4 regions of the Neobacillus sp. 204 genome follow, and region 4 is predicted to be linked to each of the others. Evidence: riboswitches for the same ligand, from Rfam matches in the RefSeq annotation. Region 4 holds a riboswitch; each other region holds the start of a gene.
What was found. A riboswitch is a leader RNA that binds a small molecule or an ion and turns the genes downstream of it on or off. The one in region 4 is predicted to bind S-adenosylmethionine.
Positions count from the first base shown of each region.

Region 1: another riboswitch for S-adenosylmethionine. It lies ahead of ACJ004_RS10385 (methionine ABC transporter ATP-binding protein); the one in region 4 lies ahead of mtnW (2,3-diketo-5-methylthiopentyl-1-phosphate enolase).
Region 2: another riboswitch for S-adenosylmethionine. It lies ahead of mmuP (S-methylmethionine permease); the one in region 4 lies ahead of mtnW (2,3-diketo-5-methylthiopentyl-1-phosphate enolase).
Region 3: another riboswitch for S-adenosylmethionine. It lies ahead of ACJ004_RS04030 (peptide-methionine (S)-S-oxide reductase); the one in region 4 lies ahead of mtnW (2,3-diketo-5-methylthiopentyl-1-phosphate enolase).

Region 1 covers NZ_JBJORY010000004.1:210,432-215,864, reverse strand. The annotation lists gene sufD (Fe-S cluster assembly protein SufD) at 1-474, opposite strand, end outside; gene sufC (Fe-S cluster assembly ATPase SufC) at 496-1,281, opposite strand; gene ACJ004_RS10395 (MetQ/NlpA family ABC transporter substrate-binding protein) at 1,661-2,491, opposite strand; gene ACJ004_RS10390 (methionine ABC transporter permease) at 2,508-3,173, opposite strand; gene ACJ004_RS10385 (methionine ABC transporter ATP-binding protein) at 3,166-4,191, opposite strand; SAM riboswitch class I at 4,360-4,469, opposite strand; gene ACJ004_RS10380 (O-acetylhomoserine aminocarboxypropyltransferase/cysteine synthase family protein) at 4,600-5,433, opposite strand, start outside.
Region 2 covers NZ_JBJORY010000015.1:49,850-55,282, forward strand. The annotation lists gene ACJ004_RS24775 (phospholipase D-like domain-containing protein) at 1-1,120, opposite strand, end outside; partial or broken gene ACJ004_RS24780 (Gfo/Idh/MocA family protein) at 1,319-1,519, shown strand; SAM riboswitch class I at 1,824-1,928, shown strand; gene mmuP (S-methylmethionine permease) at 2,012-3,424, shown strand; gene mmuM (homocysteine S-methyltransferase) at 3,399-4,358, shown strand; gene hprK (HPr(Ser) kinase/phosphatase) at 4,540-5,433, shown strand, end outside.
Region 3 covers NZ_JBJORY010000001.1:878,157-883,589, reverse strand. The annotation lists gene ACJ004_RS04035 (DNA-3-methyladenine glycosylase) at 1-486, opposite strand, end outside; gene ACJ004_RS04030 (peptide-methionine (S)-S-oxide reductase) at 731-1,108, opposite strand; SAM riboswitch class I at 1,200-1,314, opposite strand; gene ACJ004_RS04025 (glycoside hydrolase family 172 protein) at 1,598-3,625, opposite strand; gene ACJ004_RS04020 (substrate-binding domain-containing protein) at 3,647-4,660, opposite strand; gene ACJ004_RS04015 (ABC transporter permease) at 4,701-5,433, opposite strand, start outside.
Region 4 covers NZ_JBJORY010000001.1:307,509-312,941, forward strand. The annotation lists gene ACJ004_RS01575 (carbon-nitrogen family hydrolase) at 1-646, opposite strand, end outside; gene ACJ004_RS01580 (pyridoxal phosphate-dependent aminotransferase) at 770-1,942, shown strand; SAM riboswitch class I at 2,029-2,139, shown strand; gene mtnW (2,3-diketo-5-methylthiopentyl-1-phosphate enolase) at 2,215-3,426, shown strand; gene ACJ004_RS01590 (methylthioribulose 1-phosphate dehydratase) at 3,453-4,082, shown strand; gene ACJ004_RS01595 (1,2-dihydroxy-3-keto-5-methylthiopentene dioxygenase) at 4,113-4,646, shown strand; gene ACJ004_RS01600 (Spo0E family sporulation regulatory protein-aspartic acid phosphatase) at 5,139-5,381, shown strand.

The DNA of each region.
Region 1 (5,433 bases), on a different contig from region 4:
TACTCCTCCATTTACGAGGGCCGCATTTAGTGCCGTTAAACGATGTTCATCGGCATTGATCGCCTGAGTTAAATAATACTTTTTCAGTACGTCACCATGTTCTTTTGCAGCTGTAAAAATATCCGTAAAAATTACACCTTTGCTTTTTAGTTCTTCTGATAAAGATAAAAAAGCAGGAGTTTGATTTCGTTGAATATATAAATTTTTATTTTCGGCTTCCATGTCTATTAATTCTTTCACTTCTTCTGGTAATTCAGTCAGAGAAGTTATCGGAGCACTTGTTACTGTATGTTGAGTAAACTGGGTGAAGTTCCATTTATCAATCTTTGTTTTATCAGGTCTAGGCATTGGAAGTTGCTCGAAATCGGTTAATGCCTTAAGACGAAGCTCTTCAAACCAAGCAGGCTCGCTTGTTTCTTTTGAAAAGGAGCGTACATTTTCCTGATCAAATGGTAATTTGATTTCTGTTGTCATTGTAATCCTCCTAACCCTCTCTTACGCTTCTTGCCCAACTGTTTCATCTTCAATTCCAAGCTCTTGTTTGATCCAGTCATATCCTTCAGCTTCTAAGCGTTGTGCTAGTTCGGCTCCGCCGGATTTTACAACACGGCCCTGCATCATTACATGCACATGGTCTGGAGTGATATAGTTTAAAAGACGTTGATAGTGTGTTATCACTAAGCAGCCGAAATCTTTGCCGCGCATTTGATTGATTCCTTTTGATACTACCTTTAGGGCATCGATATCTAGTCCGGAGTCAATTTCATCTAAGATTGCAATTTTTGGTTCTAACATCATTAATTGCAGGATTTCGTTACGTTTTTTCTCACCGCCGGAGAAGCCTTCGTTTAAATAACGTTGTGCCATATCAAGATCCATTTCAAGGAATTCCATTTGCTTATCCATTTTACGAATGAATTTCATTAATGAAATTTCATTTCCTTCACCAAGACGGCTATTGAGTGCTGAACGTAAAAAATCGGCATTTGTAACGCCGTTAATTTCACTTGGATATTGCATAGCAAGGAATAGTCCAGCTCTTGCACGCTCATCTACTTCCATTTCAAGAACATTTTGTCCATCTAATGTAATTGACCCACTTGTCACTTCATATTTTGGATGACCCATAATTGCAGAAGATAAAGTGGATTTACCTGTACCATTTGGACCCATGATTGCGTGAATTTCTCCACCCTTTATTTCAAGGTTCACACCTTTTAAAATTTCTTTTCCATCAATTGCTACATGTAAATCTTTGATCGTTAATGTTGATCCAGCCATATCTATACCTCCAAAGAGAAAGTGTTGTATCATGTATTAGGGCTAATTCGATAACCCTATTCTCATTTTATTCTCATTCCAATCTTATAACAAATGAAATGTATTAGCAACTCTTAAACAGTAAAAACATAGCAACCATTTTCATTAAGCTAGTACCAATTGAGAATGAAAATCAATTTCTTAAGAAAATTCTGATTAATACTATTTCAGAAAAAACATTCGATTAAAATCATACCTCATTTTTTTACTATTTGCCAAGTGAATTCAGTTTTATCTTCATTCTATTTTTCCCAACGTACCTTTATAAATGTACAGCGCTTTTTGGCAACGGCATACAAAAAGCCAGTGTTTTCACACTGACTTTCTTCCTATATACAAATTACTCAGAAACCGGTACAACGGCACCTTTGTATTGTTTATGAATGAAATCTTGAATTTCTTTAGAATGAAGTACTTCTACAAGGGCTTTGATTTCTTTGTTATTTTTGTCCTCAGAACGAACGACAACAAGGTTTGCTGGAACAACGTCGTTGCCTTCAAATGCGATTCCATACTTTTTAATGTCAATATCGCCTTCTAATGCGTAGTTTGTATTAATAACAACCGCATCACCCTCACCGCTTTCGAAAGAAGTAGCTAATAACTTCGCTTCAACTAACGTTGAGAAATCAAGATTCTTTGGATTTTCAACAATATCCTCTACTCTTGCATTCACGCCAACGCCCTCTTTTAACTTAATTAGGCCAGCTTTTTCAAAAATTGGTAAAATCCGTCCATGGTCACTAAATGAATCACTCATAATAATTTTCGCACCTTTTGGAAGGTCCTTTAAGCTTTTATATTTTTTAGAATAAATTCCGATTGGTTCCTTATGAATACCACCAACACTTACAAAATCATAATCCTTATTTTCTTTCATTTGCAATTCTAAATACCCTGGTGTTTGAAAATAGTTTGCATCGAGTTCTTTATCCCTTAACGCCACATTTGGAAGGATATAATCTTGAAAAACTTGTACTTCTAGATCAATGCCTTTTTTCTTTAATAATGGTTTAGCCGCTTCTAATATTTCCGCATGCGGTACAGCAGATGCACCAACGACTAATTTCTTGTTACCATCTTTTTCTTCTGTTCCGTTTTTTGTACCAGCACACGCTGATAAGGCAAATACAACTAACGTAATCGCAATGAAACTAAATACTTTTTTCATTTTCTAACTCCTCCTGTTATCGTTTATCTGTTTTCTTTGTAAAATAATCCCCAACAAATTGGATGATAAAAACTAAAATTAATATCGCAATCGTTGCAACTAACGTAACAAACGGTCGATTGCGCTGAAAACCTTCAAGGTAGGCAAAATGTCCAAGTCCGCCTGCTCCAATGACACCCGCCATTGCTGTAAAGCCGACTAGTGAAATAGTTGTGACTGTAATCCCTGAAATTAATGCTGGCAAAGATTCCGGTATTAAAACTTTAAAAATAATATGATTATGTGTTGCTCCCATCGATTGCGATGCCTCAATGACACCTTTATCGATTTCCCTAAGGGCAATTTCCACCATTCGTGCATAAAAAGGAGCTGCTCCAATAATTAGAGCTGGCAGTGCCGCATTTGCTCCGAGCATAGTCCCAAGCAATAATTTTGTAAATGGAATTAATAAGACAATTAAGATGATAAAGGGAATCGATCTGAAAATATTAACAAACCCAGCAATAATAACATTAATTGTCCGATTTGCCCACAAATTTCCTTTATCTGTTAAAAATAACAGCAGACCGAGAAATAATCCTAAGATAAATGTAGCTAACACTGAAATGGAAGTCATATAAATGGTTTCACGTGTTGCTTCAATTAATTCATCCCACTTTACCATTTCCATAAAGTTAGCCATTACTGATCACCTCCACGCCGACTTGCTGTGAATGAATATAATCGATGGCTTTCTGTATTTCGCTGGCTTGTCCATCCAAATGAATAAATAATGTCCCATATGATCCGTTTTGCGTGTGAGAAATTTTCCCTTGAAGAATATTTACAACAACGTCGAAATCCCTGATTATATTTGTGATTAATGGCTGTTCTGTCGCCTCTCCAACAAACGTTAGCTGAACCACTTGCCCCTCGGGATAACGTTCGAGTAGATGATCGGTTGTTTCTTTCGTTTCCTCTGGTTCTGTTACCTGTTGGACAAAACGTTTTGTAATTGGCTGCTTCGGGTTTTTAAACACATCAAGCACCGGACCTAGTTCGACCACTTTTCCACTTTCCATGACGGCCACCCTATGACAAATTTTCCGAATGACATGCATTTCATGTGTAATCAACACAATTGTCAAACCCAGCCTTTTATTAATATCAACTAACAATTCTAAAATAGAATCGGTAGTCTGTGGGTCTAATGCGGAAGTAGCTTCATCACATAAAAGGACTTTCGGGTTGTTTGCGAGCGCTCTGGCAATTCCGACACGCTGCTTTTGTCCACCGCTTAGCTGGGACGGATAAGCATTTTCTCTTCCTTCCAGGCCGACTAATTTTATTAATTCTCTTACTCTTTTTTGGCGCTCAGGACCTTTGATACCTGCTATTTCTAATGGAAAAGCGATATTCTCACTAACTGTTCTCGACCACAGTAAGTTAAAATGCTGGAAGATCATACTGATCTCTTGACGTGCTTTTCGGAGTTCCGCACCCTTTATCTTTGAGACCACTCGGCCTGCGACTGTAACCGTTCCGTTAGTTGGCAGTTCCAGTCCATTTAACATTCTGATTAAGGTACTTTTACCAGCACCACTGTATCCAATTACCCCGAAAATTTCACCCTCTTGAATTTCAAGGTTTACATCATCAACGGCTCTTAGCTGCCCTTGTTTAGAAGGGAAGATCTTCTGAACATTTTTTATAGAAATCATTGAATCACCTGCTTCTTATTCAATTTACCTAAGATTCTGAAAGATTTTTCTTGTAATATACCGCTTAAATATAATATAGGGTTTGACGTTTTGAACAAAAAGATTCAATTTTAACAAAATAAAAGCCTTTCTGCGCAGGCAGAAAGGCATCATAAATAATAATCCTTTCTCCCATCTCCCAAAGCAATCGCTTTGTGTGAATTGGCACCATTTCAATAATAAATATTGACGGTTGCCGGGCTTCATCGGGCACATCCCTCCACCTCTCTTGATAAGAGCATCAAGTACTATATTCAATTAAAAAGTTCATTTATTTAAGTAATTATATTACAAAAGTTATCGTATCACGGATAAAAAGGGGTGTCAACGAAAAAAACTTCATATTCGGAAAATACGTTTGGGTCACTTTTAGGCATTTACATTTAGTGAGGTTAAACCAGTTGCTAAAACCATTGCTGATTCTAGGTCTTCAATTAAGTCTTCCACATTCTCGATACCAATGGAAAGGCGAATTAAATCTTCAGTTACACCTGCAGCTTTCAGGCCTTCGGCATCTAATTGCTGGTGTGTGGTGCTAGCAGGATGAATAATTAAACTTTTCGCATCGCCAACGTTGGCCACATGCGCCCAGAGTGTAACCGCATCAATTAATTTAGCACCGGCTTCTTTCCCACCTTTAATTCCGAAAACGACCATCGAACCCGCGCCTTTTGGTAAGTACTTTTTGGCTAATTCATAATCAGGATGCGATGGATGACCAGGATAAGAAACCCACTCCACTGCAGGATGGTTTACTAAATAAGCAACCACTTTTTGTGTATTGGCCACATGCTCTTTCATGCGAACATGAAGTGTTTCAAGACCAAGGACAAATTGGAAGGAGTTTTGCGGACTTAATGCAGGTCCTAGATCACGAAGTAATTGGACACGTGCTTTAATAATATAAGCCACTGCTCCGAGCGCTTCTGCATAAACAAGATCATGGTAACTTGCATCTGGGGTGGTGAAGCCAGGAAATTTATGTGAATTCCAGTCAAACTTGCCACCATCTACAATGATTCCGCCCGTGGTCGTTCCATTTCCTAATAACCACTTTGTCGCAGAATGGATGACAATATCGGCTCCATGTTCAATTGGCCGGCATAGGTATGGAGTGGCAAAGGTATTATCAATAATTAATGGGACACCTGCTTCATGAGCAATTTCAGCAACTTTTTCAATATCGAGGATGCGTAGGCTTGG
Region 2 (5,433 bases), on a different contig from region 4:
TTATCGTTTGATTTGTTCCAGCCGAAACAGTGCTCTTATCAATCGAAACGCTACCCCTTCCATAGGAACCGCTTATTCTTAAAAACTCATTATAGTATTTGTCAGCAGTAGCTTTATCATGGATGACCATTAGGTTTTCACTGTTGGTGTCATTTGCATTTGCACTTGCGTTAAAAGAACCTGTAACCACAGCAGCGATTGTATATCCTTTGTCAGCAATCAAAACTTTATCGTGCAATTTTCCATCATAAGGGTTATCTGCAATACTGACTGGGATTCCAGCCTCTGCCAGGTAAGCAAGCTCCCCATATGGACCGTTGCTCCCATATTGGCTGCTGTCAAATATTCCTTCAACATTTACCCCGCGGTTTTTCGCATTGATCAATGCTGTTCTTACGTTATCATCTGTAAAAGAGAAGTAATCGAAGTAAACATTATATTTAGCGTTATTTATGACATCGATAATAGAAGTAATCGGATTGTCTTCAGGAGCAAAATAAACTTCCACAGGTATATTTGCCGTTGAGGTTGAAACGGTCACCTTTTGCGAGCTTATTGTGGAAGGAGAAGCAGTCTTTGTAAATTGGTTGTATACAAACATTTCTTCAAAATCAGTTTTATAGATAGATGCAAGAGAAGAAGAATTCCATAGGATTGTATTATTATAGTTATTAGCATTGCAGGTATCGGTAACATTAGTTGAACCCATCCAAACTTCTTTTCCATCAATAATGGCATATTTGTTATGCATTAATGCAGATCGGTTGTCTCCTTTTACAGAAATGCCCGCATTGATGAGTTGCTGTGTAAAGGTGTTGGAAATGTAATCTGAATCGGTTACAATGCGAATCGCTACTCCGCGGTTCTTTGCTTGAATAAGTGCGTCAACAAATGGCTGATAACGGATTTCATAAAATGCTCCATCAATTGTGGAAGTTGCCTTATTAACCTCCGTAATTAGTGCGTCCACCAGGTTTACCGCTTGACCTGGACCGAAGGATACTGTTTCAGAATCATAGGTTACTGCACTAACCTTGTTATTAACGTCTGGGACAAAATTAAACGTTAATACTGCTGCAAAAATCAGTAAGGAAATTCTTCTAAATAAATTCTTGGACATCTCTTAGCCACCTTTTTTCTTTAGTTTGAAACATTTCTATTTTAGCAAATAAACAATTTGCAAAGATTAGAAACTCTCACAATGTTTATAAAGAGTTTGTAAATTTTTATTCTTCTTCATTCAAATTACTGTCATTTCATCCCTTTTATGGGTGTGTCTTCTTGTTTCTTGTTCAAAAAGACCCGCCACTTAGTCGATGCCCAAATGGAATCTGGAAAAAAATTAATGGTGGATCATAATCAACGGTTTACTGGTGCCCATCAAAAGGCTAAAGAAATCATACAGAATGGAGAGCTTGGAAAAGTACTTACTTTTAGAACGACGTTTGGACACTCTGGACCAGAGCAATGGGGTGTAAAAAAAACAAACTCAACGTGGTTCTTTAAAAAGGAACGCTCAGGAAGAACAGTGGTGTAATCGATGCCTTTATTGAATGTGTACATCTTGATCATGCTCCACTTGTAACAGGCGACAATGCATTATCTTCTCTTAAAGTCATTTTAGGGATTATAGAAGCAGCAGAAACAAATAGTATTGTTACTATTTAAATAGAGTCTCTCCTTGCAGAAAAATCTTATAAGGAGAGATTTTTTTTTTATAACAGCCATTATAATATTTTTTGTTTGTAAGGGTTTTAAAATTTTAAAAACTCAGAAATAGATTGACAGATATTTCATAGATTGGTAGAGTTATAAAAAAATATTTCTTATCCAGAGAGGTGGAGGGACTGGCCCTATGAAACCTCAGCAGCAGGTCTAATATGACACTGTGCTAATTCCATCGGGTGTGATCCCTTGATAGATAAGAGCTTACGTTATTATTGATCAGTAACGCACTCATTTATCAGAGTGCGTTTTTTGTTTTTTCTGGATGTTGGAAAAGGAGACTATGATGGAAAAGAAAAGCAAGCAAAAATTTCAAAGACAAATGCAAACACGACATTTAGTCATGCTATCGCTCGGCGGGGTGATTGGAACAGGATTATTCTTAAGTTCGGGTTACACGATTCAACAAGCTGGCCCGTTTGGGACCATTCTGTCCTATCTGATTGGTGCACTAGTGGTTTATCTCGTCATGCTATGTTTAGGAGAGCTTTCCGTACATATGCCTGAAACGGGTGCCTTTCACAGTTATGCGACTAAATATATTGGACCAGGGACGGGGTATACCGTTGCTTGGTTGTACTGGCTAACTTGGACGGTTGCTTTAGGTTCTGAATTTACGGCTGCAGGATTATTAATGCAGCGATGGTTTCCATCCGTTAATGTCTGGATTTGGAGTTTGCTGTTTGCTATTTTGGTTTTTGTCTTAAATATACTGACGGTTAGGTTTTTCGCTGAATCTGAATTCTGGTTCGCGTCTATAAAGGTCATAGCGATCGTTCTGTTTATTGGTGTAGGAGCAGCGGCAATGGTAGGTTTTGTTCCGATGACCCATTCCGAATCGGCACCGTTCTTCTCTAATTTTACAAGTGCAGGTTTATTTCCAAATGGTGCTTTTGCGATTGTCATGACCATGCTTGCGGTTAACTTTGCTTTTTCAGGAACGGAATTAATAGGAGTTGCAGCGGGGGAAACAGCAGATCCGGAAAAAACGATACCAAAGGCCATTCGGACAACATTGTGGAGATTGATTATCTTTTTTGTAGGAACAATTGTTGTATTATCTGCGTTATTGCCTACTTCCGATGCAGGAGTATTAGAGAGCCCCTTTGTTGCCGTTCTTGAACAAATTGGAGTCCCATATGCAGCTGATATGATGAACTTTGTCATTTTAACAGCCATTCTATCGGCTGCAAACTCAGGTCTTTATGCCTCTTCAAGAATGCTTTGGTCACTTGCAGATAAGAATACGATCTCACCAATTTTTACAAAATTAACAAAACAAGGTGTTCCAATAAATGCAGTCATTTTCAGTATGCTTGGCGGTGGTTTAGCTTTGTTCTCAAGTATTATTGCACCAGATACAGTGTATATCGTACTTGTATCCATTTCGGGCCTAGCTGTGGTGGTCGTTTGGATAAGTATTAGTGCTTCACAGTTTTTATTTCGCAGACAATATATTAAAGAAGGAAATTCCGTAAAGGACTTGGTTTATCGTACACCATTCTATCCTTTGGTACCAATCGCTTCTTTTATACTCTGTCTTGCTTCTTGTATTGGCATAGCCTTTGATCCGACACAACGAATTGCACTTTATTGCGGCATACCATTTATATTGTTTTGCTATGGAAGTTATTATCTAACACAAAGTTTAAAGAAGAAAAGAGGAGCAGACTATGTCCATCAAAATCAACCCTATTAAGGCTATTTTATCCGAACATTCTATTATGCTGCTGGACGGAGCTTTAGCCACAGAGCTTGAGTCGCATGGGTGTAATTTGGACGATCCCCTCTGGTCTGCACGTGTATTACTTGAAAATCCAGAATTGATTTATCAGGTTCATTCTGACTATTTTCATGCTGGAGCGGACTGCGCCATAACGTCAAGCTACCAAGCAACCATTGACGGTTTTTCCAAGCGTGGTATTCAAGAGAAAGAAGCTTTAGAACTAATTAAGAAAACTGTGTTACTTGCGAGAAAAGCAAGAGATGATTTTTGGCAGGAAAATACACAAACCAATCGACCTAAGCCATTGGTTGCCGCATCCGTTGGACCTTATGGGGCTTACCTAGCAGATGGTTCAGAGTATGTAGGAAACTACGGTGTTACGGATGAAACATTAATAGACTTTCATCGCACAAGAATGTCAGCGTTGATTGAAGCAGGAGCTGATTTATTAGCATTCGAAACGATTCCTTCCCTGCAGGAAGCGAAGGTATTAGCTTTATTGTTGAAGGAATTTCCAGATACATATGCCTGGCTATCCTTTTCTTTGAAAAATGAGAAAGCGATAAGTGACGGTACGCCGCTGGCAGAGTGCGCGGGAGTTTTTGGTGACAACGAACAAATTGTTGCCATTGGTCTCAATTGTGCACCAGTGACAATCGTGACGGAAGCGATCAAAGAGTTGCGGACAAACGCCCAAAAACCGATTATTGTTTATCCGAACTCTGGTGAAACCTATAATCCAGAAACTAAAACATGGCATGGTCAAGAAGTATGTGATGGGCTCGACTTTAAATCTGAAGAATGGTACCTTGCAGGGGCACGACTAATAGGGGGATGCTGTAGAACAGCACCTCATCATATTGAAGAGATTTCAAAAAAGTGGCGCGGAGAACCGTACCATAAATAGAGGCCATTTCTATTATTATTGATATATACTTGTAGGAAGAGAAAGATTGTCTTGGATCATTTCTCTTCTCTTTTTCTTAGAACTTTTCCACCTCTAAGGAATCAAATCCTAAATGGATGACGTTTCCAGTGAACTTAAGTATAATTTTATTATTAAAGTTTTAATAGGACGTGAGAATAGGTTGAAAAAAATAACAGTAGAAGACTTGGTTCAAAAGTATTCATTGAAAGTACTGGCTGGAGAAAGCCACTTGAAGAAGATCATTACGCAATCACGGGTGCATCGTCCGGGACTGGAATTTGTAGGCCATTTTGACTTTTTTCCAACAGAACAGGTTCAAATTTTAGGAAAAAAGGAAATTACGTACTTACATAAGTTAAGTAAAGAGGAACGTAAAATTCGTATCGGTAATATTGTTCACTATCATCCGCCGTGCTTTATCGTAACAGCTGGTGAAGAAGGACTTACCTATTTAATTCACCATTGTACAGAGCAGGGTATCCCCTTGTTAGTAACAAACCAGCCTGAGATTACTTCAGAGTTTATCATTAAATTGGATGCGTTTTTGGTAAAGGAACTAGCACCAGAAATAACTATTCATGGAGTTTGTATGAATGTGTCTGGCATTGGAATCATACTTCGTGGAAGTTCGGGGGTAGGAAAAAGCGAGACGGCCCACACATTAATTCGCCGCGGACACCGGCTAGTATCGGATGATAACGTTGTTCTAAAGAAGCTGAGTACACAAACCATTCTCGGTACTCATGATGGGAAAACTAAGGAATTTTTGGCTCTCCGTAGTATCGGGTTATTAAATGTAGTCCGCTTGTACGGTCGTAAGGCTTTTCAGGATGAAACACGAATATCCCTTGATATTCATTTGACGAAGTGGGAAAAGGATGCCTTATATAATGACTTAGAACAGGAATATCATTATACCGACTATATGGGTGTTAAAATTCCTTCGTTGGAAATCCAACTTCAGCCTGGACGTGATGTGGCAGGGTTAATAGAGGCAGCAGCAAATAACTGGTATTTAAAGCAGCAAGGATACAGCGCAGTAGAGGAATTCATG
Region 3 (5,433 bases), 570 kb from region 4:
GCCTTTAGCAATATATAATGGAGGATGCGTAAGAGTGTGGCCATAGTCCTCCATGGTAATGCCCAATGATTTTGTCAGTTTGCCCGGCCCATTTGTCAGGCTTCGCAAGTCTTCCAGCCCTCTCCTGTTTTTCATTATCTCGATACCATACCGAGGTTCCAAGGCGCGGATTAAAACCGCTTCAGGATTTTCTTTACCACCGCTAACCACATTGAATAGGCAGTGTGTATGCATTAAATAAGTATAGGTAAGGCCGGAACGTTGGAACATGACCTCGGTTCTAGTGGTCCGCCTATTATTATAACTGTGGGCAGCCCTGTCACCTGGACCTATGTAAGCCTCTGTTTCGACAATATAACCTGCCGCCATTCCCACACTAGTTTCTTTTACAAGGAGGCATCCGAGCAGAGCCTTTGCCAGTTCAAGAGTCGGCTGTTCATAAAATACTTGGGGTAATGGAACGATTTCTTCAGTTATTTCTCCCATGTTATATGCCTCCTTTTACGTTACTATTATAATGCTGACGAGTTCAATTTTTCTATACTTAACAAGTCTCAAGAGGAGCTCCAAATTCTGATACCCCTCCGGAATATTTAAGTGTTTGTATTCCAATAAAACAATAAAACCAAAAATCCGTCGCAGTGACGGATTTTTAGATTTATTTTGAGAAAATTCTAACCTGTCAGTCGCACAAAAACAGTACTTGCCAAAACATTTTCAAATTAGTGGTTTAGGATATTAATTTTATTTCTTCTAGACTATTAATATGTTCCCGAACTGGAGTAATTTCTGTTATAAGTTCATTTTTAAATATATGTTGTAACTCATTTTTCTTTTGTTTAGCTACAGTTAATTGATTAAGATCTGAAAAGAAAATGAATGATTGATTTTTAAATTGCTGACCTTTCCTAGAAGTTGGATCATGTAAGTCGAAAAACAACTCTAATAATTCATGATAAGATACTTTCCAGGGATCAAACCATATTTCTACTATATCTACATTTTTCCCTTTTAGGTGTCCTGTTTGAACAGATTCAATACCTCGAAATCCTGTAATAAAAGCTTTTTGACTAAAAAATTCACTTGCACCAAATACTGCTCTTTCCATTTAATTTCGCTCCTCCTGAGCGATAAACCTTTTATCCATTTAAAAAAACCTCTCTTGATTAAAAGAGAGGTTTGTATTGTTAAATACTCTCCTCTCATCTTTCAAAGGTAATACCTTTGCAGGAATTAGCACCGTTCAAGCCAAAATTTTGACTTGATGGTTGCCGGGTTTCACAGGGCCTGTCCCTCTACCACTCTGGATAAGAAGTTTATCGCTATTTATTTTTTAATGTTTAGTTGGTTTATTGTTACTAACAATACCACTCACTAATCTAAAAAATCAAGCAAAAATTTAAAATAATAACCCCATTGGACGATAAGAAGCATATTTTACTTTTATTTTACGCTAAATAACCAGATCTCCTCCTGCGAAGAAACCTGGCTAAATTATAATCACTTTATCACCGTCCACTCCACGTGGACAAATTGGGTAAACTGTCTTTCTTCGGTGTCAGGCACCATATAAAACAATATTATTACTCCACCACCATTATTTAATTCCGTACCAATATGTTGTGGAACCATAGTGGGCAGGGACATTGTTTTCCCAGCCGACTTCGATGCCGAATCTTGCGGATGTGTTGAATGAGACGGAGTCGCCGATTAGGAGTCGGTATGCTCCCGTACTGTCAAATTCTGTCCCAAAGGCATTGACTTCGTGGGCAGTGTTGCCGTTTAAGGGATTGGTGAAGGTTCCGCGGTTAAAGTACCAGCCTGATTCATAGAAATCTTCTGTTCCTGTTCCATGAATTTGCGGAAGGTTTGCTTCGTCTACATATACTCTTTCGTCACCTTCAAGATAATTCCGTGTAAAGTCTTTCCCCTCCATTGAATGGGAAACCCCAACAATTGTTCCTTTTCCAATGGTATTTAAGAAAGTCCAATCCTGACCGCCTGTCACTTCTCCCTTGTGAGAAGTCGTTCTGAAGTAAGCGGAAGTCGGGTTTGAACCTAAAGCCTTTGCCCACTGCCCTGACTTGGCAAATGTCACTTCGGCCTTACCGGCTGTAATTTCTTGCTCAGATCCATTATACAATTCAACCTTTGCTGACTTCTTATAAGGCATTGGCCACCAAGATGTATACCAGCCTTCCGGATTTGTATCCATAGAGAAGAATAACGATTTAACGTTATATTCACCAAAGGCAGACCCAAAGAATTCTCCAACTGGCGAGTCCACCATCAATTCCCCATCGAAAGTGATTCGTAGTCTGGCATTTTGCAGAACATCATCTGAAGCTGCAATAAGCTCTGAATCACCAGTGGGAGGATATTGGTAGTCTCTGACTCCCTGCCATTTTTGGTCTACAATTTGGTAATTGTGGGCTGCTTCATCATCCAGGGAGTTTGGACCAAGATCCATGACATCCGTTTGCACCCATTCACCATTCACCTTTGATTCAATGAAGTAACTGAATTCATTAAAATCAACGTCAGAGGAAACAAACTTATTTTTAATGGTGATATTTTCTTTTCCAGCTGTTAATTCGGCCGGAATTTCAATTGTTTGATCGAGCCAGCCCTGTCCGGCAGGAAGTGGCCCCCAAACGCCCGCATTCACTCCATCTACTAATAGATTAGCTTTTTGATTTCCAATCACTTTATCCAGCCGGCGGGTAATCCGCACCGCTTCGTTTTCAGGATTAACGGCAGCAGTAAATTCACTATAGCCTGTAAATGCACGTCCATCATCGATAACCCGCTTGCCAGGAGTCGGACCAATGATTTGCGGAATTTGCATACGAAGCTCTGAAATACTTCCAGGATTATTCAAATTTGCTAGTGTTACCTTTTCACCAGGAGCTAACTGGAAATCCTTTGCAACTTTTTTAGCCTTCTCCTGTTCTGGTTTTGGATCCTGAGTACCTGATTTCTTCAAAAGTTCAATGACATCTTCAGCTTTATCAGTTGGATCAAATGTTTTTACACCAACAGCATCGGAAAATGCTCGGTAAGTTACATGGTAAAAATATGGATTGTTAGTTGTAACTACTTTCATGCTCTCTTTATATGGCATTGGAATTTTAATATAGACACCGCCGGATGTTTGATCACCATTTGCGACTAATGGGAATAGAAATGGTGCTCCCAATTCTCCATTCACAACAGCCTGCAAAGATGCATCCACTACTGTTTTTCCATCCAAAACAATCTTAATGTTTCCTGTTCTGGTTACATCTCCGCCATCACGGGTAAACCAAATCGATTCGACTTCACCAGCGCCTTCACTTTCCGCAATAACACAGCCTTCTTCATCCTGGCGTAAGCAGGAGTAAGTCCCTTCAAAACCGTCATTATTTCCGCCGTTACGATCGTAGCTCGAAAATTGCTTTGTCTCAACACCACTTTTTAGCTCATGAAGTCGGTCAAGCTGTCTGTAAATATCCCAGCCTACCGTGCCTTTGTTGGTAGGGGCAGCTTCCGTATTACTTTTTCCAAAGGCTGCGACCGGCATTGCTAATAAAATGACAAGTACAACAAGAAATGGAACAGTAAATATTTTTCGTTGCTTATTCATTAATTCTCTCCTCATAATCTTTTATTTTCCGCCGAATTGCCTATACACCTGCTCGGCATTGTCCTTTGTAACCTCAATCGTATCAAGAATCACTGTTTTTTCTACTTCCTCTTTGTCTAAGAGAATTTTTATAGCGCTTTCAATTGCTTCCTTACCGCCAGTCGGATAAATATACGTTGCGGAAAGTCTTCCTTCCATTACCGCTTTAAGACCTCCATCCGGAGTTGGCAGTCCATCAATACCAATAAAGATCATTTCCTTCTCCCGCCCTGCATTTTTAGCTGCAATGTAGGCTCCTTCTGCTGCCGGATCGTTATGACCGTAAACAACATTGATATCTTTATTTGCCTGAAGGATATTTTCCATGACGGTAATCGCCTTATCTCTTAACCAATCAGCGTTTTGAGAAGCAATCACCTTAACATTCGGGTTGCTTGAAATCCCTTCTAAAAATCCGTCATGCCGTTCCTGCTGCGGTGTCGAACCTTCTAATCCTTTGATTTCTACAACCTTACCCCCTTTTTCCCCTAACACTTTTGCAACATACTCACCTGCTTTTTTACCTATTAACTTGTTGTCGCCACCAATGTATTGCGTATAAGCATCCCCTTCTACTTTACGGTCAAGCACAATGACAGGGATTCCCGCATCATAAGCTTTTTTTACAACTGCCGTTAATGGTTTTGCTTCGTTAGGAGAGATAATAAGCAAATCTACCTTTTGCTGGATAAAATTCTCTACATCAGCAATTTGCTTCGAGTTATCCTGAGCCGCATCTGCAAATACAACCTTTAGTTCCGGATGCTCATCTGCTGCAGCCTGAATCTGATCATTCATTGCTACACGCCATGGTTCCCCGAGATTGGCCTGAGACATCCCAATCAAAAATTCTTTTTTCTCCTCTCCCCCGCTCCCGCTATTTGCCGTACTCGAGGTGTTTTCAGAACTGTCGCTACAGGCTGCCAGCATCAGCGACAACAACAAGGCAAAGCTCAAGAACAACCATTTTTTTACATCAATTCTTCCATTACTCATTACTTTCACCCTTTCACTTTTATATTTACCTATTAATCTATTATTTGTTCGAATTCGCTTTTTGAAGGACAACGGCGACAATGATGATTGTACCCTTGACAACCATTTGCAGATTACTGTTAACATTCAAGAGTCCCAGCATATTATCGAGGACGCCAAGAATGAGAACACCAACGATGGTTCCGAAGATGGTTCCGATTCCTCCCATCAGGCTTGTACCGCCAATCGCAACTGCTGCAATGGCATTTAACTCGTAACCATTACCATCATTAGGAGATCCCTGGCTGAGCTGGGCTGCGTGAATAATTCCCGCAAAGGCTGATAGTAAGCCGCAAATAACGAATACAAGGATCTTGATTCGGTCTACTTTAAGCCCCGATAAATGCCCTGCTGTTTCATTACCGCCAATCGCATAAACGTACCGGCCAAACCGGGTAAATTTTAAAACAGTAAAAAAGATAATTGCGAGCAGGATAAAAATAATGGCTGGTACAGGAACACCATAAACCCTTTCGGCAAAAGTACTAAAAGCGGAAGGTGCCAAATTGGCTTCCTCACCGTATGTGATTGGAACACCAATACCGCCTGACCAAAAGCGGGCAATCCCCCTTGCAATACTCATCGTCGCCAATGTAACAATAAAGGATTGAATCGACAGCTTGGTGACAACGAGTCCATTTAGCCACCCAATTAGTGCACCCATTAATAAAACAATTATAAGCGTAAAGACCATTCCTAAATCCTTGTTCATCATCAGGTCGGCTGCTGCCGTT
Region 4 (5,433 bases):
TAATCATCGAGTGCCCGGCGAAATGGTTATTTGGGTCTTGACCGGAACGGTTACAGGCGATAACGTAACATTGATTTTCAATCGCTCTGGCAATTAATAATGCTCTCCAATGAGACAAGCGCGGTGCTGGCCATTCCGCCACCACAAACAGTGCCTCAGCCCCTTCTGCTGAATGAGCCCGTATCCACTCTGGAAAACGGATGTCATAACAGATCGTCCCGGCAAATTTATGATTTTCCAATTGAAAAAGTCCTTTTTGGGATCCTGCTTCTAAATATACATGCTCATCCATTAGCTTAAAAAGGTGAAGTTTACTATAACTGTGGACGAGTTTGCCTTCTTTATGGATGATGATCAGGGTGTTTTTTACACCGGTTTCTTCACGGTTGGCTACCGATCCTCCGACGAAATTCACTTGGTATTTTTGGGCTGCTTTTTGAAGAAAATCAATTGTCTGACTAGCATTATTGTCGGCAATTTCATTAAGACGGGTTAAGTCATACCCTGTCGTCCAAAGTTCTGGAAGGACAATGATGTCGGGTTGGTCAGTTACTGCTTTTTCAATGAGTCTTTCTGCCGATTGATAGTTTTTATTTGGATCACCAAAGACGATATCCATTTGTAAACATGAAATTTTAAATTTCAAAAATCTCCACCTCGTTTGAACTTTCGGAATTTTTTCTTTACAAGCTGTTATAAAAGTTATATCATTTGTGACTAGAATTTCACAATAAATTATCTTTTTATAAATCAGTAAAGCAGGTGAACCATGAAGCAATTTCCACCATCTGAACTATTAAACAGTCTTCCGAAGCAGTTTTTTGCTTCGCTTGTTAAAAAAGTCGGGGAGTATATTTCACAGGGGTATGATGTGATTAATCTAGGACAGGGCAATCCTGATCAGCCAACACCCGCACATATCGTTGCCAAACTTCAGGAAGCAGCAGTAAATCCAATCAATCACAAATACTCTCCCTTTCAGGGACACAGTTATTTAAAGCAGGCAGTGGCTGATTTTTATTTAAGAGAATATGGAGTAACCATTGATCCGAATAAAGAAGTGGCCATCTTGTTTGGCGGGAAGGCTGGGCTTGTTGAAATACCCCAGTGCTTATTAAATCCCGGAGATACCATCCTCGTACCTGATCCAGGCTACCCGGATTATTTGTCAGGGGTTGCACTGGCCAAAGCAGAAATGGTAATGATGCCGTTAAAGGAGCAAAAAAACTTTTTGCCAGATTATAGCGAATTAGACGAGAAAGTCTTAGCCGAAGCAAAGGTCATGTTCCTCAATTATCCTAATAATCCCACTGGCGCTGTGGCCACTCGTGAGTTTTTTGAAGAAACTGTAAAACTTGCGAGTGAAAATGATATTTGTATAGTCCATGATTTTGCCTATGGGTCCATTGGTTTTGACGGTGAAAAACCTTTGAGTTTTTTACAGGCCAAAGGCGCAAAGGACGTTGGAATTGAAATTTATACATTATCTAAAACGTTTAATATGGCGGGCTGGCGTGTTGGTTTTGCTATTGGAAATGAGAGCGTCATTTCCGCGATTGAACTCCTACAGGACCATTTGTATGTCAGTTTATTTGGAGCCGTTCAAGAGGCAGCAAGAGAGGCATTAACGGGCTCTCAGGAATGTGTAAAAGAACTAAATGAGTTGTATGAGCGAAGAAGGAATGTATTGATTGATGGTCTTCGTTCCTTAGGTTGGAATGTCAGCGCTCCAAAGGGATCTTTTTTTGCGTGGCTTAAGGTTCCTGAAGGTTTTTCCTCTGCGGAATTTGCTAATCTGCTCCTTGAACAGGCGCATATTATGGTTGCACCTGGAATTGGATTTGGGGAATTTGGAGAGGGCTATGTCCGGGTAGGATTACTATCAAGTGAAGACCGATTAGCTGAAGCTGTCGAAAGAATTAGTCGTTTGGAAATATTCTAAAAAATTAATTGACAATTTATTTTTTTCTTGCGATAATCCAAATTAAAGTTAAAAAGTATCATAATTTAATAAAAATACGAATCGTTTTCTTATCAAGAGCAGGCGGAGGGAAAAGCCCTATGAAGCCCGGCAACCGACTTATACGTAGTGTTAAGCACGGTGCTAATTCTTACAGCAACAAGGCTGATAGATGAGAAGATGTTAGTTTTCAGCTAACCTCTTCTTTGCTGAAGAGGTTTTTTTATGTTTGATTAAAAGGAAGTGGTTCTGGAGTGACTGAAATTATTGCTACATATTTACTTCATAATGAAAAGAATCCGAACAAGAAGGCTGAAGAAATTGCGCTTGGACTAACAGTCGGTTCATGGACAAACTTGCCTGAATTAGAGCAAAGCCAATTGCGCAAGCATAAAGGGAGAGTCGTCTCTGTAGAAGAGTTTCCATCAGAAAAAGAGGATCAATCAATAATCCAAATCGCCTATCCAACGCTCAATTTTTCAAACGACCTCCCTGCCATCTTAACCACCGTTTTCGGTAAGCTTTCATTGGATGGAAAAATTAAATTACTTGATTTGCAATTTGATGAGGGATTAAAGAGTCAGTTTCCAGGTCCAAGATTTGGGATCGAAGGTCTTCGGGAGAAATTAAACGTCTATAATCGACCGCTATTAATGAGCATCTTTAAAGGCGTACTCGGGAAAGACCTCACGTTTTTAGTCGAGCAGTTAAAACAACAAGCCCTGGGTGGTGTTGATTTTGTGAAGGATGATGAAATCCTATTCGAAAATCAATTAACACCATTTGAAAAAAGAATTCTTGAAGGAAAAAAAGTACTTCAAGAAGTATATGATCAAACCGGGCACCGAACTTTATATGCAATAAACCTAACAGGCAGAACATCGCACCTGAAGGATAAGGCAAGGAAGGCTGCTCAGCTTGGCGCTGACCTCTTATTGTTCAATGTTTTTTCCTATGGGTTAGATGTTTTGCAGGAATTAAGAGAGGATAATGAAATCTCTTTACCGCTAATGGCTCATCCAGCCGTCAGTGGTGCATTTACATCATCTCAGGTGTTTGGATTATCCCATTCATTAATGCTTGGTAAACTTCTCCGTTATGCTGGTGCTGATTTATCATTGTTCCCATCTCCTTATGGGACTGTGGCATTAGAAAATACGAAGGCACTTTCAATTGCCAGTGAATTAACAGGTAAAGATAGCTTTAAAAGGTCCTTCCCTGTTCCGTCAGCTGGGATTCATCCAGGCTTGGTGCCTTTATTGATTCGGGATTTTGGTATCGATTCTGTCATAAACGCAGGCGGTGGAATTCATGGCCATCCAGATGGTGCCCGAGGCGGCGGTCTTGCATTCCGACAAGCGATAGAAACAAATCTCCAAGGCAAGTTATTGGCCGAAGGGGCTGAAAACTATCCTGAACTTAAACTAGCATTAGAGCTATGGGGGAATCCTGAGGTAACGGTATGACATTGAATTGAGGTGGGGGAACTCAAATGCTAAACGAAAGATGGAATGAATTAGCCGATGTAAAGGATGAACTAGCAGACCGAGACTGGTTTATGGGTACAAGCGGAAATTTGGCGATTAAAGTTAGTGAACATCCACTTCAATTTTTGGTGACGGCTAGTGGTAAGGATAAGCGCAGGCGTACAGATGAAGATTTTTTACTGGTTGATAAATTTGGTAACCCAGTTGAAGAAACTCATTTAAAACCCTCAGCAGAAACACTTCTTCATGTTGAAATTTATCGAAAAACGAAGGCTGGCTGCAGTCTCCATGTCCATACTATTGATAATAATGTTATCTCAGAAGTTTATGGTGATCACGGTGAGGTTACATTCAAAGGACAAGAACTAATCAAGGCATTTGATTTGTGGGAAGAAGACGCCGTCTTAAAAATACCCATCATTCGAAATTATGCCCATATCCCAACACTTGCGACTAAATTTTCTGAACATGTTTCAGGAGATACAGGTGCCGTCTTAATTCGTAACCATGGAATCACTGTATGGGGGAGAACGGCTTTTGAGGCGAAAAAAATCCTTGAAGCATCCGAGTTTTTATTTCGATATCAATTACGCATTTTAGAGTACAAATCAAACCAATTATTTAAAGTAATCTAACCAACAACACAAAGGGGAGGATGGATTAAAATGGCGTATATTACTTTTCAGAACAAAGATGAGCAAATCCAAGTCCAAGAAGAAGTAGCAGGTTTTCTTGAATCTCAGGACGTTATTTATGAAACTTGGGATATTAGCAAACTCCCAGTAGAGCTTGTGGAAAAGTATCTTTTGAGCGGGGAAGAAAAAGAACAAATTCTAAGTGCTTTTGCAGGAGAAATCGCTGATATCTCTGCTAGAAGGAGTTACAAAGCACACGATGTTATCTCCTTGTCAGAAAATACTCCAAATTTGGATGTCTTACTGACAAATTTTAAAAATGAACATCATCATACTGATGATGAGGTTCGCTTTATAGTTAGTGGCCACGGTGTATTTATCATCCAAGGCAAAGATGGTGAGTTCTTTGAAGTCCATCTAAATCCTGGCGACTTGATCTCTGTACCTGAAAATACAAGGCACTATTTTACGTTGGAAGAAGATCGGAAAGTGGTCGCAGTAAGGATCTTTGTTACAACCGAAGGATGGGTGCCGATTTACGAAAAATTAGAAATTCCTCAATAAAAAAATAAAAAACTGGCTGTAGAAATCTACTGCCAGTTTTTTATTGCCCATTTATTGAATTAATGAAATAGGCTGTTTTCTAAAAGTTTGTTGTTCTTGAAATAAGATGAAAAACTTTGTAGAAAGTACTGAGCAGACCGAATACACGAAGACTCCTGCGGGAGGACGGGGCTGGGGAGACCCCACAGTCGCTTGCGCCGAGGAGGCTTCCCGGGCCGCCCGCGGAAAGCGAAGTGTATTTGGGCTGCGGGTTAAATAACAACAATCTTTACTAAAACAGCCATGAGATATAAGAAAGTGTTGGTTGGAATTGGAGAATTTTGTCGCAAAAACAAGAAATCAATCGAAAAAATTGTCGAAAAACGAAAGAAATAAAATGTTTTGTCTACTTTTGCGAATGTGTTTACTTTTATCATAATTCTTGTCATAATTCATCAAGTAGTCTAATTTTTAGTGTTTTATTGCAATAGAGTAATAGGTAGGGGGATTACATTGTACGAGCATCGTATTAGCCATAATGAAATGATTGAAGAGATAAAAGCTAAAAGGGAACTTATGATAAATAGTGCGTATTCACTTGGATTTACAAGTGAAGTGACTATAAAATATAGCCAAGAGCTGGATGAGTTAATAAATGAGTATCAAAAGGTCATGGAAGCTTCCTCCAGGCCAAATGATGAAATTAAATTTGCTTTTAAACAAATGATTATGATATTGCCCAAGGTATTAGTTTAACAACAAGAGTAGCAAAAAAAACTTTTACACTGCATTCCTTAAGATAAAATAA